DNA from 4 places in the Morganella sp. GD04133 genome. Region 3 is predicted to be linked to each of the others. Evidence: predicted binding sites of a transcription regulator. Region 3 holds the regulator's gene; each other region holds the start of a gene.
The links. The regulator CRP, encoded in region 3, controls carbon source genes, mostly activating them, when cyclic AMP is high. The targets are predictions, from matches to a motif close to ATGTGANNNNNNTCACAT.
Positions count from the first base shown of each region.

Region 1: udp (uridine phosphorylase) is a predicted target of CRP. The motif match lies at 2,927-2,944, and genes of this name have one in related genera.
Region 2: N7387_RS08850 (CidA/LrgA family protein) is a predicted target of CRP. The motif match lies at 1,635-1,652, and genes of this name have one in related genera.
Region 4: adhE (bifunctional acetaldehyde-CoA/alcohol dehydrogenase) is a predicted target of CRP. The motif match lies at 1,751-1,768, and genes of this name have one in related genera.

Region 1 is NZ_JAODZS010000034.1:17,444-21,334, forward strand. Features, by position in the region: gene rmuC (DNA recombination protein RmuC) at 1-447, opposite strand, end outside; gene N7387_RS16290 (DedA family protein) at 585-1,118, opposite strand; gene N7387_RS16295 (tyrosine-protein phosphatase) at 1,142-1,924, opposite strand; gene udp (uridine phosphorylase) at 2,057-2,812, opposite strand; gene N7387_RS16305 (RNA ligase RtcB family protein) at 3,255-3,891, shown strand, end outside.
Region 2 is NZ_JAODZS010000014.1:100,983-104,873, reverse strand. Features, by position in the region: gene metG (methionine--tRNA ligase) at 1-1,579, shown strand, start outside; gene N7387_RS08850 (CidA/LrgA family protein) at 1,704-2,156, shown strand; gene N7387_RS08845 (CidB/LrgB family autolysis modulator) at 2,150-2,845, shown strand; gene cdd (cytidine deaminase) at 2,977-3,861, shown strand.
Region 3 is NZ_JAODZS010000024.1:18,890-22,780, reverse strand. Features, by position in the region: gene N7387_RS12995 (aminodeoxychorismate synthase component II) at 1-451, shown strand, start outside; gene N7387_RS12990 (aspartate aminotransferase family protein) at 564-1,784, shown strand; gene crp (cAMP-activated global transcriptional regulator CRP) at 1,853-2,485, opposite strand; gene N7387_RS12980 (OsmC family protein) at 2,789-3,196, shown strand; gene N7387_RS12975 (phosphoribulokinase) at 3,260-3,891, opposite strand, start outside.
Region 4 is NZ_JAODZS010000012.1:72,925-76,815, reverse strand. Features, by position in the region: gene N7387_RS07645 (ABC transporter ATP-binding protein) at 1-26, shown strand, start outside; gene N7387_RS07640 (ABC transporter ATP-binding protein) at 13-747, shown strand; gene N7387_RS07635 (YchE family NAAT transporter) at 791-1,438, opposite strand; gene adhE (bifunctional acetaldehyde-CoA/alcohol dehydrogenase) at 1,994-3,891, shown strand, end outside.

The sequences.
Region 1 (3,891 bases), on a different contig from region 3:
CAGCTGTTCACGGAACGGACGCAGCAGCATGGACAGGCTCTGGCGGTTGAGTTCATCTGTCCGGCGGCCGCTCTGTTCAAAGATACGGGAAGCCAGGTTTTCAAACTGGGTATTCAGGCGTTGCTCACTGTTAAGCAGCAGCCGCTGTTTTTCTTCAGCAGCCAGGCGGCTCTCTTCCAGCCGGGTGGTCAGCTCACGGATTTCAGCTTCCTGCTGTGCGCTGATATGACGGGCATTTTCCAGTGATTGTTCACTCTGTTCTCTGGCCTGCTGCCAATATGCTGCCTGACGCTGGGTTTCATCCAGCAGAGCCAGTTGCGCAATATTGTCCTGTAACAGCCGGTTTTTGTCCGTCAGCCGCTGTTGCAGGCTGAACCAGACCACACCGCCGCCCAGCAGAATTCCGCTCAGAATGCCGATAAAACCATAAAGCCACTGAATATCCACGATGGCCGTCTCCTCCGCGAGTCACTTACGCCGCTTACGGTAAAATAGCACTGTACAGATGTCCACTGTCTTTTTACTGTCCGCCGTTTTTTTCGGCGCGTCACGCAAAAATCAATGTAATCCGTGAAAATGCGGCGCTATCCGCCCATCAGTCCGGCCATCCATTTCAGCCCGAACGCGCCGGGGGCCAGCAGGCCGAATGCCCAGATCACGGCAGAAGACAGGTTCGCCAGCTGAAAATGGCGCTGCGGCATCGCGCAGATCCCGGCCACCAGCGGTACCACGGCGCGGAACGGCCCGAAGAAGCGCCCGAAGAAGACACCCCATATTCCCCATTTTTCAAAGAACTGATGCCCTCTGACCAGGGTTTGCGGGGAGCGTGAAATCGGCCACATATGACGGACATTATCCTTGTAGTAGTAGCCGATGTAATAGGAGATCCAGTCGCCGAAAAAGCCACCGGTGGCCGCCGCCAGAAAGACCGGCATAAAATTCAGCCCGCCTTCCCCGATCAGCGCCCCGACCCCGAGCAGAATCACCGTTGCCGGGAACAACAGGGAAAGAAATGCGAGAGATTCACCGAATGCCAGCACGAAGACGATCGGCAATGCCCAGAATTCATGTTCACGGACAAATGCGGTGACGGTGGTAATAATATCTGCCGGTGCCAGAAAATCCCCCTTACTGTCTGATCTTATTCAAGGAAATGGTTGCGGATTTTATCGCGGACTGCCGTTGTCAGCCCGATATCTTTCGCCAGCCAGGTATCAATACTGCCATAATGCGAATGAATGCTTTTCAGCGCGGTATTCAGGAAGTCAGGCTGTACGGAGTACACATAGGCGAATTTCTCCACCACCGCTTCCGGCATATTTTTCGCGTGCTCTGCCAGCAGTTCATGGCGGTACGGCGCCAGCGTGTCATTGGTCAGCAGGTAATCTTCCATCACCATATCGGTATCCGCGCCGAGTGCAAACAGCACCAGTGCCGACCCCACACCAGTCCGGTCTTTGCCGACCGCACAATGCTGCACAATACCGCCTTTTTCCGGATTGCGCAGCATATCACCGAGTGCATGATACGCCGGGTTGCCCAGCGGCAGCAGTTCATAGAGGCGCAGCATAAAGGCTTTCGGATCAAACTCCGTCAGTGCTTCATTGCCGAGCTTCTCAAGGTTAGCATCCACTTCCTTTGACATCGGATTTGCCGGTGCGTTCGTGTACAGCGCACCCTGCCACAGACGATCCGGTTTATCAGCAATTTCACCGCTGTCGCGGTAATCCAGGATCTGAAACAGATTCTGCTCTGTCAGCCGGGTTAAGTCGTTGTCGCTCAGGCGATCCAGCGCCCCGGCACGGAACAGCAGGCCGGGTTTGATTTTACTGCCGTCCGGCAGCACTTTGTTTCCCAGGTCACGGAAATTGATCCCGCCGTCGAGCGGCAGTACGGAAGGATGCGGTAATGGCTGTCTGGTCATTGATACCTCTTTATCATTATTATCAGTATGTTCGGCACGATCACTGTATCAGATTTACAGAATGAATGATTAAAAAAAAACCGTACCACCGGAAAATCCGGCGATACGGCTGATTCATGAAACCGGTAACGATCAGATGAGATGACGGGCGGCTTCCACCACAATATCCAGGGTATTGGATTCGGTTTTCTTCATCTTCGCTTCATCAGGAATTTCCTGCTGGGTGCGGTTAACGATAACGCCCGCAACCATCCCGGCACGCAGCCCCTGGCTGGCGCACATGGTCAGCAGTGTGGCGGATTCCATTTCAAAGTTCATCACGCCCATTTCCTGCCACTCTTTCATTGATCCTTTGAACCGGCGGGTCACACGGCCGCTGAACGTATCATAACGCTCCTGGCCCGGATAGAAAGTATCAGAAGAAGCGGTCACACCAATATGAACGGTGGCTTTGGCTGCTTTCGCTGCATTTACCAGCGCGGTGGTGCATTCAAAGTCAGCCACGGCCGGGAATTCCATCGGCGCAAAGTGCAGGCTTGCACCATCCAGGCGCACCGCCGCCGTGGTCACAAGGACATCACCGACATTAATGTTTTCCTGAATCGCTCCGGTGGTACCGATACGCAGGAACGTGCGGATCCCCAGCTGTGCCAGTTCTTCCACCGCGATAGAGGTGGACGGGCCGCCGATGCCGGTTGAACAGACGATAACCGCTTTGCCGTCCAGTTCACCGCGCCATGAGGTGAATTCACGCAGAGACGCGAGATGAACAGGGTTATCCATCAGGCGGGCAATTTTTTCGACCCGGTTCGGATCGCCCGGTACGATAGCCAGCGTCGCACCCTGTAAATCTGCTTTAGTCAAACCTAAATGAAATACATCAGCCATCCTGAACTCCTTAGCGAAAAAATGATTATTGAGGACACTGTAGCGTGCCACTGCACAAAATTTAGTGATTATTATCACTTCATTGATACGTTTCTATGAATCAATTACATAAAAATGAGATTCAAATCACACAAACAGCAGTTTATGCTGAAAATGTCGCCGGACTGCTCTGTGAAAAAGCAAAACACGGGTTGCTTTTTTATCCGCCTCACTCTACTATCCGCACCACTCCGGCACGCGATGCGTGCTGACCTGTCACTTTCAGAACGTAAGGAGGTTCATATGACTACATTACTGTGCACACTTTGCGGGCTCTTGCAGAACTGATTATCACACCGGTATTACAGCGTTATTTCTCCGTATTACCCGTCCCTGTTTCCTGTCTGTTTCTTCCTGACTGCCCGCCATAAACCCGAATTTTCACTATTTTCCGGAATGGATTATGGGCAATTATATGCATTTTGTCGCGCCGGGCGTCTCTTATATCGCCTCGGATGCGACGTGGATCGAAAGTAACGCGATTCAGCAACTGATCACCACCGCACAATTACCGGGTATGACTGCGGTTGCCGGTATGCCGGATCTGCATCCCGGCAGAGGCTATCCGGTGGGTGCGGCATTTTTCTCTGAAGGCCGTTTTTATCCCGCATTGGTCGGTAACGACATCGGCTGCGGTATGGCGCTGTATCAGACTGAGCTGAAAATCAGCAAACTCAACGCGGACAAAGCCGAAAAGCAACTGCGCAGCATGCATGACCATGCGGATACAGACTGGCTGGCAGAGCATGTGAGCGATCACTTCGCTTCACATCCGTTTGCCGCCTCTCTGTCTTCTGTCGGCGGCGGGAATCATTTTGCTGAGTTTCAGCAAATTGACAAAGTTTGTGATGACGGGCTGTTTGCTGCGTCCGGGCTGGATAAACAGCGGATGATACTGCTGGTTCACAGCGGTTCACGCGGACTGGGGCAAATGATTCTGCGTCATCATGTTGAGCAGTTCAGCCACGACGGTCTGACAGACAACACGCCGGAAGCGGCGGAATACCTGACTGCACATCAGCAGGCGCTGGATTTTGCAC
Region 2 (3,891 bases), on a different contig from region 3:
AGACCAGTACGGCGACAACTGCGAAGTATGCAGCGCGACCTACAGCCCGACCGAGCTGATTAACCCGCGCTCCGTGGTCTCCGGTGCCACACCGGTGCTACGCGAAAGTGAACACTATTTCTTTGATCTGCCTGCTTTTGCGGACATGTTACAGGCATGGACCCGCAGCGGTGCGCTCCAGGAGCAGGTTGCCAACAAAATGCAGGAGTGGTTTGATTCCGGCCTGCAGCAGTGGGATATCAGCCGTGATGCGCCGTATTTCGGGTTTGAAATCCCGGGCGCACCGGGTAAATACTTCTATGTCTGGCTGGATGCGCCTATCGGCTACATGGGCTCATTTAAAAACCTGTGTGATAAACGCGGTAATCTCGATTTTAACGAGTTCTGGAAGAAAGATTCTGACGCGGATCTGTACCACTTTATCGGTAAAGATATTGTGTACTTCCACAGCCTGTTCTGGCCTGCCATGCTGGAAGGCAGCGGTTACCGCAAGCCGACCAATCTGTTTGTCCACGGCTATGTGACCGTTAACGGCGCGAAGATGTCCAAATCACGCGGCACCTTTATCCAGGCCCGCACCTATCTGAATCACCTGAATGCGGACAGCCTGCGTTATTACTACGCGGCGAAACTCTCTTCACGTATTGATGATATCGACCTCAACCTGGAAGACTTCGTTCAGCGTGTTAACAGTGACATCGTTAACAAAGTGGTCAACCTGGCCTCCCGTACCGCCGGGTTTATCAAAAAACGCTTTAACGGCCGCCTGAGCGCAACCCTAGCTGAACCTGAGTTATATCAGCAGTTTGTTGATGCTGAAAAGACCATCAGCGAAGAGTATACCGGCCGTGAATTCGGCAAAGCTATCCGCGAAATCATGGCGCTGGCCGATGTTGCCAACCGTTATATTGATGAGAAAGCACCGTGGGTGGTGGCGAAACAGGAAGGTAAAGATGATGAGCTGCACGCCATCTGCACTGTGGGTATCAACCTGTTCCGCGCGCTGATGACCTACCTGAAACCGGTGATGCCGGAACTGGCGGCCCGCAGTGAAGCGTTCCTGAACCAGGAACTGACACTGGACGGTATTGCCAAACCGCTGCTGGATCATCAGATCGCAGATTTCAAAGCGCTGTTCAGCCGTATTGAAATGGCGAAAGTGGAAGAGATGATTGAAGCTTCCAAAGAGGATATCAAAGCGATGTCCGCCAAACCGGTCAGCGGCCCGCTGGCAGATGACCCGATTGCGGATACCATCAGCTTTGATGATTTTGCCAAAGTGGATATGCGTATCGCACAGATAGTGTCTGCAGATTTCGTTGACGGCTCTGACAAACTGCTGAAACTGGTATTGGATCTCGGCGGCGAAACCCGTCAGGTCTTCTCCGGTATCCGTCAGGCGTATCCGGACCCGAAAGCGCTGGAAGGCCGTCTGACAGTGATGGTTGCCAACCTGGCACCGCGCAAAATGCGGTTCGGGATCTCTGAAGGTATGGTCATGGCCGCAGGTCCCGGCGGAAAAGATATTTTCCTGCTCAGCCCGGATTCCGGTGCACAGCCTGGCCAGCAGGTGAAGTAAGTTCTTCTCTGTACAATAAACTGAAAAAAACCTGCGCTCCGGTGCAGGTTTTTTTATGTGATCTATGGCACAAATAAAAAGTTAATTGTATGATGAATGAGTTCATCCAAGAAGGAACATTATCATGAAACCAAAACAGATAGCGGAAACCGGCTGGCGCTATCTACGGGCATTTCTGATCCTGTATCTGTGCCTGTTTGCCGGCAATATTATCGCGGTGTTACTGCCATTTTCCGTCCCGGGCAGCATTGTTGGCATGCTGCTGCTTTTTGTGCTGCTCGCACTGCAGATTATTCCGGCGCACTGGGTCCAGCCCGGCTGCACCTTATTAATGAAAAACATGACCATGTTATTTCTGCCGATCGGTATCGGTGTGATGAACTATTACGATACCCTCAGCGCCCAGCTGCTGCCAATCCTGGTCGCCTGTGTCGTCAGTACCTTTATCGCCATGTGTACCGTGGCCCTGAGTTCTGAATTTATTCACCGCCGCCATGTTCCGGTTCCAGAACAACAGGAAGCCGATGCCGTTGCCGCCGCAGAACACACTGAACAACAAGAGAAACGCAAATGTTAACGCATATCTGGTGGTCGCTCCCGCTTACCATCGGCGTCTATTTTCTCGCCAGAGCTATCTATATCAAATTTAAGCTGCCGGTATTAAACCCGCTGCTGATATCCATCGTGATTATCATTCCGTTGCTGGTATTCACCGGAACCTCATACAACCACTATTTTGAGGGCAGCCGCATCCTCAACGATCTGCTGCAACCTGCCGTGGTGGCGCTGGCATTCCCGCTGTATGAACAGCTGCATCAGATCCGCGCACAGTGGAAATCCATTATCACCATCTGCTTTGCCGGGAGTGTGATTGCGATGGTTACCGGCACTGCTGTTGCCTTTATGATGGGCGCAACACCTGAAATCGCGGCCTCTATCCTGCCTAAATCGGTGACCACTCCGATTGCTATCGCGGTGTCCAACTCCATCGGCGGTGTGGCGGCAATCAGCGCTGTGTGTGTGATTTTCGTCGGGATCCTCGGCGCGATTTTCGGTCATACCCTGTTCAGACGCCTGCGGGTCACCACCAAAGCCTCACGCGGCCTGGCAATGGGTACAGCCTCACACGCCCTCGGCACCGCCCGCTGCGCGGAAGAGGATTATGTGGAAGGGGCTTACAGCTCACTGGCATTAATGACCTGCGGGATTATTACGTCTCTGATGGCACCGTTTATCTTCCCGGTGCTGCTGACGCTATTCGGTTGACTTAAAAATTTGAGTCTCATCTCGCAAATACAACATTTGTTTCATTCGTTTCATAATGAACGTGATAAAAATCACGTTCATTATGTCTGACTACCCGCTAGAATGATCTCATTGATAATGGAGGTCATTTTATGCAAAACCGCTTTCATGCAGCCCTGAACACACTTCCTTCCCCGTTACAGACTCTGCTGACGGACATTGTTTGTGCTGATACATTCCCCGGATACTTATCCGCCAAACAGGTCAGCGTACTCTGCAACGCCGCAGGTACTGATGAGGATGCACTCGCGCTGACCATGCTGCCGCTGGCCGCAGCCTGTGCCGTGACCCCGGTGTCCCGGTTTAATGTCGGCGCGATTGCACACGGACTGAGTGGTAACCTCTATTTCGGCGCCAATATGGAATTCTGCCATGTGCCGTTACAACAAACAGTGCATGCGGAGCAAAGCGCAATTACTCACGCCTGGCTGCGCGGCGAGAACGGTTTACGCAAAGTCACCGTCAATTACACACCGTGCGGCCACTGCCGTCAGTTTATGAATGAACTGAACAGCGGCACAGACCTGCTGATTCAGTTACCGGAACTGGCTGCAATGCCGCTGAAAACGCTGCTGCCGCATGCTTTCGGGCCGGTGGATCTGGGGATTAAAACCCGGTTATTTGACCAGGTGCATCACGGTTATCATTTCCTCGCCACCAATGCGGTGGTCGGAAAAGCACTGGAAGCTGCCAACCGCAGCCATGCGCCGTATTCCCGTTCCCACAGCGGTGTCGCTCTTCAGGACAGCCGCGGACGCATCTACAGCGGTGCTTATATTGAAAATGCCGCCTTTAACCCGGGACTGCCGCCGTTACAGGCCGCACTGATCTTTATGAATATGGCGGGTGGTGACCTGCACGATATCCACCGCGCCGTGCTGGTGGAAGGCAGTAATGCCATGCTGTCACAGTGGGAAAGTACCTCTGCCACACTGAGCGCCCTGGGGTGTCAGGATATCGCGCTGTTCAGCTATTAATTCTGCTTTGCTGAGGCTGATACCCATCGG
Region 3 (3,891 bases):
ATCGCCATCTCATCTGGTGATCTCACCGGGTCCCTGCACGCCGTCAGAAGCCGGTATTTCGCTGGATGCGGTCAGCCATTTCGCCGGTGAAATCCCGATCCTCGGGGTGTGTCTCGGGCATCAGGCTATCGGCCAGGCATTCGGCGCGCAGGTGGTGAAGGCGCGTAAAGTGATGCACGGCAAAACCACCGCAATCCATCATAACCAGCAGGGTGTGTTCAAAGGGCTGAACCGTCCGCTGACCGTCACCCGCTATCACTCGCTGGTGATTGCCCCGGAAACATTACCGGCTTCGTTTGAGGTTACCGCATGGAGCCTGCATGACGGTAATGTGGATGAAATCATGGGGATCCGCCATAAAACGCTGCCGATTGAAGGTGTGCAGTTCCATCCGGAAAGTATTCTCAGTGAGCAGGGGCATGAACTCCTGAATAATTTCCTGAAATACTAATCAGTTATCGCTTATTTTATCCCCGGTTCTGTTTTTTCATTCGTTTTGATTTGATTTTTTATTCATATTTGGTGATTATATTTTCACTTGTGGATAGATCAGGTAAGGAACGATGACAAAACAGAATGCGGTTACGCGCGGCACTTATGATGAAGTAATGCTGCCAATTTATGCACCGGCTGATTTTATTCCTGTCAGAGGACAGGGAAGCCGGGTGTGGGATCAGAATGGCACCGAATATGTTGATTTCGCCGGGGGGATTGCCGTGCTGGCGCTGGGTCATTGTCATCCGGCACTGGTCGCGGCACTGAAAACCCAGAGCGAGTCGCTCTGGCATGTCAGCAATATTTTTACCAATGAACCGGCGCTGACACTGGCGCAGAAGCTGATAAACCACACGTTCGCGGAACGGGTTTTCTTTGCCAACTCCGGCGCGGAGGCGAATGAAGCCGCATTCAAACTGGCGCGCCATTATGCACTGACCCGTCATCATCCTTATAAAACCAAAATTATCGCTTTTCATCACGGTTTTCACGGCCGGACACTCTTTACCGTTTCTGTCGGCGGTCAGCCGAAATATGCCGATGGCTTCGGGCCGAAACCGGCGGATATTATTCATGTGCCTTTTAACGACCTCGATGCTGTCAAAGCGGTGATGGACGATCACACCTGTGCCGTGGTGCTGGAACCCATTCAGGGTGAGGGGGGGATCACGCCTGCCACTCCTGCTTTTATGCAGGGAGTACGTGACCTGTGTGATAAACATCAGGCATTGCTGGTCTTTGATGAAGTGCAAAGCGGGATGGGGCGCAGCGGAAAACTGTTTGCCTATATGGATTATGGCATTGAGCCGGACATCCTGACTACGGCGAAAGCGCTGGGCGGCGGTTTTCCGATCAGTGCCATGCTGACAAAACAGGACATTGCGCAGGTGATGGTGCCCGGTACACACGGCACAACCTACGGCGGTAACCCGCTGGCCTGTGCGGTCGGCAATGCGGCCTTTGATCTGATCAACGACCCGGCACTGCTGGCGGGTGTGAATGAGCGCCATCAGTGGTTTGCGGATGCACTGCAATCCCTGAACAGCACATTTGGCGCGTTTGCGGAGATCCGCGGGAAAGGGCTGCTGATTGGTGCCGAACTGGCGGGTATCTACCGTGATCAATCAAAAACACTGCTGGGACTGGCGGCTAAAAACGGTCTGATGCTGCTTAACGCCGGAACCAATGTGCTGCGTTTCACGCCATCGCTGATTATTGAAAAAGCGGATGTGGATGAAGGGATGAAACGGCTGGCAAAAACCCTGAATGATTTCCGGGAAATGCAGTAAAACGGCGGAATTCAGAAATAAAAAAACAGGCGCAATTGCGCCTGTTTTGGTGATAAAGGCCGTCCGGATTAACGGGTGCCGTATACCACGATGGTTTTACCGTGTGCGGAGATCAGGTTCTGATCTTCCAGCATCTTCAGAATACGGCCGACCGTTTCGCGGGAACATCCCACAATCTGGCCGATTTCCTGACGGGTAATTTTGATTTGCATACCGTCCGGATGTGTCATGGCATCCGGTTGTTTTGCCAGGTTGAGTAATGTCTGGGCGATGCGGCCTGTCACATCAAGGAATGCAAGGTTTCCGACCTTTTCTGATGTGGTTTGCAGGCGGCTTGCCATCTGCGCGGAAAGGCGCATAAGGATATCCGGGTTAACCTGGATAAGCTGGCGGAACTTTTTGTACGAGATTTCTGCAACTTCGCAGGCGCTTTTTGCCCGTACCCACGCTGTACGTTCCTGTCCTTCCTCAAATAATCCGAGTTCACCGATGAAATCACCCTGGTTGAGATAGGATAAAATCATCTCTTTGCCTTCTTCATCTTTGATCAGCACCGCAACAGAACCTTTTACAATGTAGTAGAGTGTTTCTGCCTTTTCGCCCTGATGAATAAGCGTGCTTTTGGATGGATATTTGTGGATATGGCAGTGAGACAAAAACCATTCAAGCGTGGGGTCTGTTTGTGGCTTGCCGAGAACCATTCGCGTTATCCTCTGTTGTTAGTTATTGCAAACCGTTGTTTACGCTCTGCAATTATATAAAGTCTTAGCTTATCATATTAACTTGCTGAATTTCCGGCAAGTTAGTTTATTAAAATAGTATAATAATCCTCACGGAAAGATATTGATCTTAGCCATAGATAAATCCTTGCCGTGTTTTTAGCACAGGAAAACCGTCCTGTCTTCCACTGTCTCGCTTCAGCATAATAAACTATGAGAGAGATTGCCAGCCCGTGAATGAAAGGGTAGTCTGTCGTGAATTATATTGATGATGAGGGTATAAAAATGGAAGCGCGTGTAAAGTGGGTTGAGAACATGACTTTCTTAGGGGAATCCGCGTCAGGACACCAGATTACAATGGACGGTAATGCCGGTGAAAAAGCCCCGAACCCGATGGAGATGGTACTGATGGCAACCGGCGGCTGCAGCGCCATTGATGTTGTCTCTATTTTGCAAAAAGGCCGTAATCAAGTCATTGATTGTGATGTAAAACTCACCGCTGAACGTCGTGAAACCGCGCCGCGTTTATTCACTCATATCAATCTGCATTTTATTGTGACCGGGCGTGACCTGACTGAAAATGTTGTCGGACGTGCTGTGCAATTATCCGCTGAGAAATATTGCTCTGTTTCATTAATGTTAGGCGAAAGTGTTAAAATTACACATAGCTTCGACGTAAAAAATATTGAATGATTTTTTGAAATATTATTTTTATTTTTGAACACTAACCGGGTAATACATTATTACCCGGTTTTTTTATCGCTTGTTTATTTGTTTTCCCTGCAATAATTGCTCTGCCAGCGGCGCCATTATTAATTCCATCGCCAGCCCTAATTTTCCGCCGGGCACGACAATGGTATTTGAGGCGGAAATAAAGGAGCCCTGAAGCATGGATAACAAATAGGGGAAATCGATTTTTTTCAGGCCGCGGAAGCGGATCACGGTAAAGCTCTCATCCTGTGACGGAATGGATTTGGCCGAGAACGGGTTGGAGGTATCCACCGTCGGCACCCGCTGGAAATTAATGTGGGTGCGGGAAAACTGCGGGGTGATATAGCGGATGTAATCATCCATCGAACGCACGACAGAATCCATGACCGCTTCCCGTGAATGACCGCGATCGTTCGTGTCACGGACCAGCTTTTGTATCCACTCCAGATTGACTATCGGTACCACACCGACCAGCAAATCCACATGACCGGCAATATTATGTTCCGGCGTGACCACGCCGCCGTGCAATCCCTCATAGAAAAGTACGTCTGTCCCGGCAGGCAGTGCCTCACGCGGGGTGAAGGTGCCGGGCAGCTGGTTATAGGGCACGGCTTCATCATAGGTATGCAGGTATTTGCGGCGCTCGCCGCTGCCGTTCCCGCTGTACTGGCGGAATG
Region 4 (3,891 bases), on a different contig from region 3:
AGGAGACACATCATGCCGGAAAATAATTCAGCACCGATTATTGAGGTTAATAATCTTTCCGTCAGCTTCGGACAGCGGCAGGTGGTTTGTCAGGCCGGTTTTCATCTCAATGCCGGAGAGACGTTCAGCCTTATCGGTGAGTCCGGCTGCGGAAAATCCACCATTTTGCGGGTGATCGCCGGATTGCAGCGGGAATGGCTGGGCAGCGTGCAACTGCTGTCACAACATATCCACCCCGGCCAGCGTTATCAGGGAGCTTTGCGCCGCAATGTGCAGATGGTCTTCCAGGATCCTTATGCGTCTCTGCATCCGTTTCATACCATTCACCGGGCACTTTCCGAACCACTACGCATTCACCGTGAACATGATATCGACAGCCGGGTGGCAGAGGCCATTGTATCTGTCGGGCTGCCGCCGGATGTGGCACAGCGTTATCCGCATCAGCTCTCCGGCGGGCAGCGCCAGCGCATTGCCATTGCCCGCGCCCTGATGCTGCACCCGCAGATCCTGCTACTCGATGAACCAACATCCGCACTGGATATGTCCGTTCAGGCGGAAATTCTCAATCTGCTTAATCACCTGAAAACCGCCCACGGCATGACCTATCTGCTGGTCAGTCATGATGCGGATGTGGTGGCCCATATGTCAGACCGGGCGGCATTTATGGCGAACGGGAAGATTGAGCGGGAATTTGATCGCACCGCCCTGCTGCGCGGCGATCACCGGATGGAGAACAGAGAGAGGTAAAAACGGGGCCATTGGCCCCGTCTGATAATAATGAACTGCGTGATTATGACAATAATCCCGGAAAACTCATTTTCATGCCGGTAATAATCAGTTCGATCCCTAAAGACATCAGCATCAGACCCATAATACGGGTCACAACGTTGATACCGGTTTGTCCGAGATATTTCACCCACAGTCCCGCTGAGCGGAACAGCAGCCAGCAACAGAACGCAAACACGATGCTGGTCAGCGCCAGCCCGAGAAAATTCTGCCAGCCCTGCCAGCGGGCACTCCAGACCACACAGGAGCTGATCGCCCCCGGCCCCGCCATCAGCGGCAGCGCCAGCGGCACTACGCCGATATTGTCGCGGATCGCCGTTTCCGACTGCTCCTGTTTGTTCTGCTTATCTTCCCCCAGCTTACCGCTGATCATGGACATGGCAATGAGGACAATCAGTGTTCCCCCTGCTATCCGGAAAGATTCGATGGAAATACCGAACATAATGAGGATCTTATCGCCGACCAAAAGTGATGTACACAAAATCACGGCCACCGAAAAGTTCGCAATCATGTTGGTTTTATTGCGCACTGCGGCAGTCTGATAATTTGTCATGCTCATAAAGACCGGCAGAATACCGACCGGGTTGACTAAGGCAAATAAGCCGACAAAAAATTTTAAATAACCGGAAAAATCCAGCAATGTGTTGCCCACAAACGATCCTCAACCTGATGATAATACAGTGACAGCCCACTGATAATAACAGCAGACTATCGCAAAAGGGTTGTAATAATTATAAATGTGATTATTAACACAGACATCATACCGTTGAATGTGCAGGAAAAGGAATTGCTTTGCGCAGAATATTTTCCGCTTCCTGCTGATTCGATACAGTTATATCGCCTTATTTCTGTCTGAATTTCAGACAATCATCAGTTCTTCTGTGAAATTGAAGCCCGATATCATTCCCGTTACGGTGTGATGTTCCCGTCTTTACCCATGCTGAATGGTGTCAGCTTAATGTATTTGTGATTTAGATCACTTTAATATTTCCCCCGAATGTTAAGCTGTTTTCACTATAGTTGAATCGATTCAACTATAATGCACACAGAAAGACCTGACGGGCTTTTTAAGCAAATCAGTGGGCATATCTGCATTATGTTACCGGCAAAATCGATTTAGTTACCGGAAGATATCACCGCTATAATCAAATTGTATCAATCCGCTGATTTGCTTAAAAAGTTTAACAATTTATCAGGAGTGATCTGTATGGCCGTAACGAACGTTACCGAACTCAATGAATTAGTTGCCCGCGTGAAGAAAGCTCAGCGCGAGTTTGCCGGTTTCTCCCAGGAACAGGTAGATGCCATCTTCCGGGCCGCGGCACTCGCTGCTGCCGATGCCCGTATCCCGCTGGCAAAACTGGCGGTCGAAGAGTCCGGCATGGGTATTATTGAAGATAAAGTGATCAAAAACCATTTTGCTTCTGAATATATCTATAATGCCTACCGCGATGAAAAAACCTGCGGCATCTTATCGGAAGACCCGACTTTCGGCACCATCACTATCGCAGAGCCTATCGGTATTATCTGCGGTATCGTCCCGACCACCAACCCGACCTCCACTGCTATCTTTAAAGCACTGATCAGCCTGAAAACCCGTAACGGGATCATTTTCTCCCCGCATCCGCGTGCCAAAAAAGCCACTAACAGAGCCGCTGAGATTGTCCTCAACGCCGCTGTTGCCGCCGGTGCCCCGAAAGATATTATCGGCTGGATTGACGAACCGTCTGTTGAATTATCCAATGCCTTAATGCACCACCCGGATACTAACCTAATCCTCGCCACCGGCGGGCCGGGTATGGTAAAAGCCGCCTACAGTTCCGGTAAACCGGCTATCGGTGTCGGTGCGGGTAATACCCCTGTGGTGATTGACGAAACGGCTGATATCAAACGCGCGGTAGCCTCTATTCTGATGTCAAAAACCTTCGATAACGGCGTGATTTGTGCCTCTGAGCAATCCGTTATTGTTGTTGATGATGTCTATGAGCAGGTCAAAGAACGTTTTGAAACCCACGGCGGTTATATTCTGAAAGGCAAAGAACTGAAAGCCGTTCAGGACATCATTCTGCTCAACGGCGGACTGAATGCGAAAATTGTCGGTCAGTCTGCGGTGAAAATTGCTGAAATGGCCGGTATTGAGGTCCCTGCCTGGACCAAAATTCTTATCGGTGCAGTCTCCGTGGTGGATGAATCCGAGCCGTTTGCACACGAAAAACTCTCCCCGCTGTTAGCCATGTACCGCGGCAAAGATTTTGAAGATGCGGTGATCAAAGCGGAAAAACTGGTGGAAATGGGCGGGATCGGCCACACCTCCTGCTTATATACCGATCAGGACAATCAGCCGGCGCGTGTGAAATTCTTCGGTGAGAAGATGAAAACCGCACGTATCCTGATTAACACCCCGGCATCACAAGGCGGGATCGGCGACCTGTATAACTTCAAGCTGTCTCCGTCACTGACACTGGGTTGCGGCTCCTGGGGGGGTAACTCCATTTCCGAAAACGTCGGGCCGAAACACCTGATCAACACAAAAACCGTGGCAAAACGAGCTGAAAATATGTTGTGGCATAAACTTCCGAAATCTATCTATTTCCGCCGTGGTTCTCTGCCGGTTGCGCTGGAAGAGATCGCCGGTGACGGTGCAAAACGCGCCTTTATCGTGACTGACGGCTATCTGTTCAATAACGGCTATGTGGATGAAGTCACCCGTGTGCTGAAATCCTACGGTATGGAAGTGGAAATTTTCTTTGAAGTGGAAGCTGACCCGACACTGTCTGTGGTCCGCAAAGGTGCGGAACAGATGAACAGCTTCAAACCGGACGTGATTATTGCCCTCGGCGGCGGCTCCCCGATGGATGCAGCCAAAATTATGTGGGTGATGTATGAGCATCCGGAAACCCATTTTGAGGAACTGGCACTGCGCTTTATGGATATCCGTAAACGCATCTATAAGTTCCCGAAAATGGGCGTGAAAGCGAAAATGGTTGCTATCACCACCACATCCGGTACCGGCTCTGAAGTGACACCGTTCGCGGTCGTGACAGATGATACCACCGGGCAGAAATACCCGCTGGCGGACTATGCCCTGACCCCGGATATGGCGAT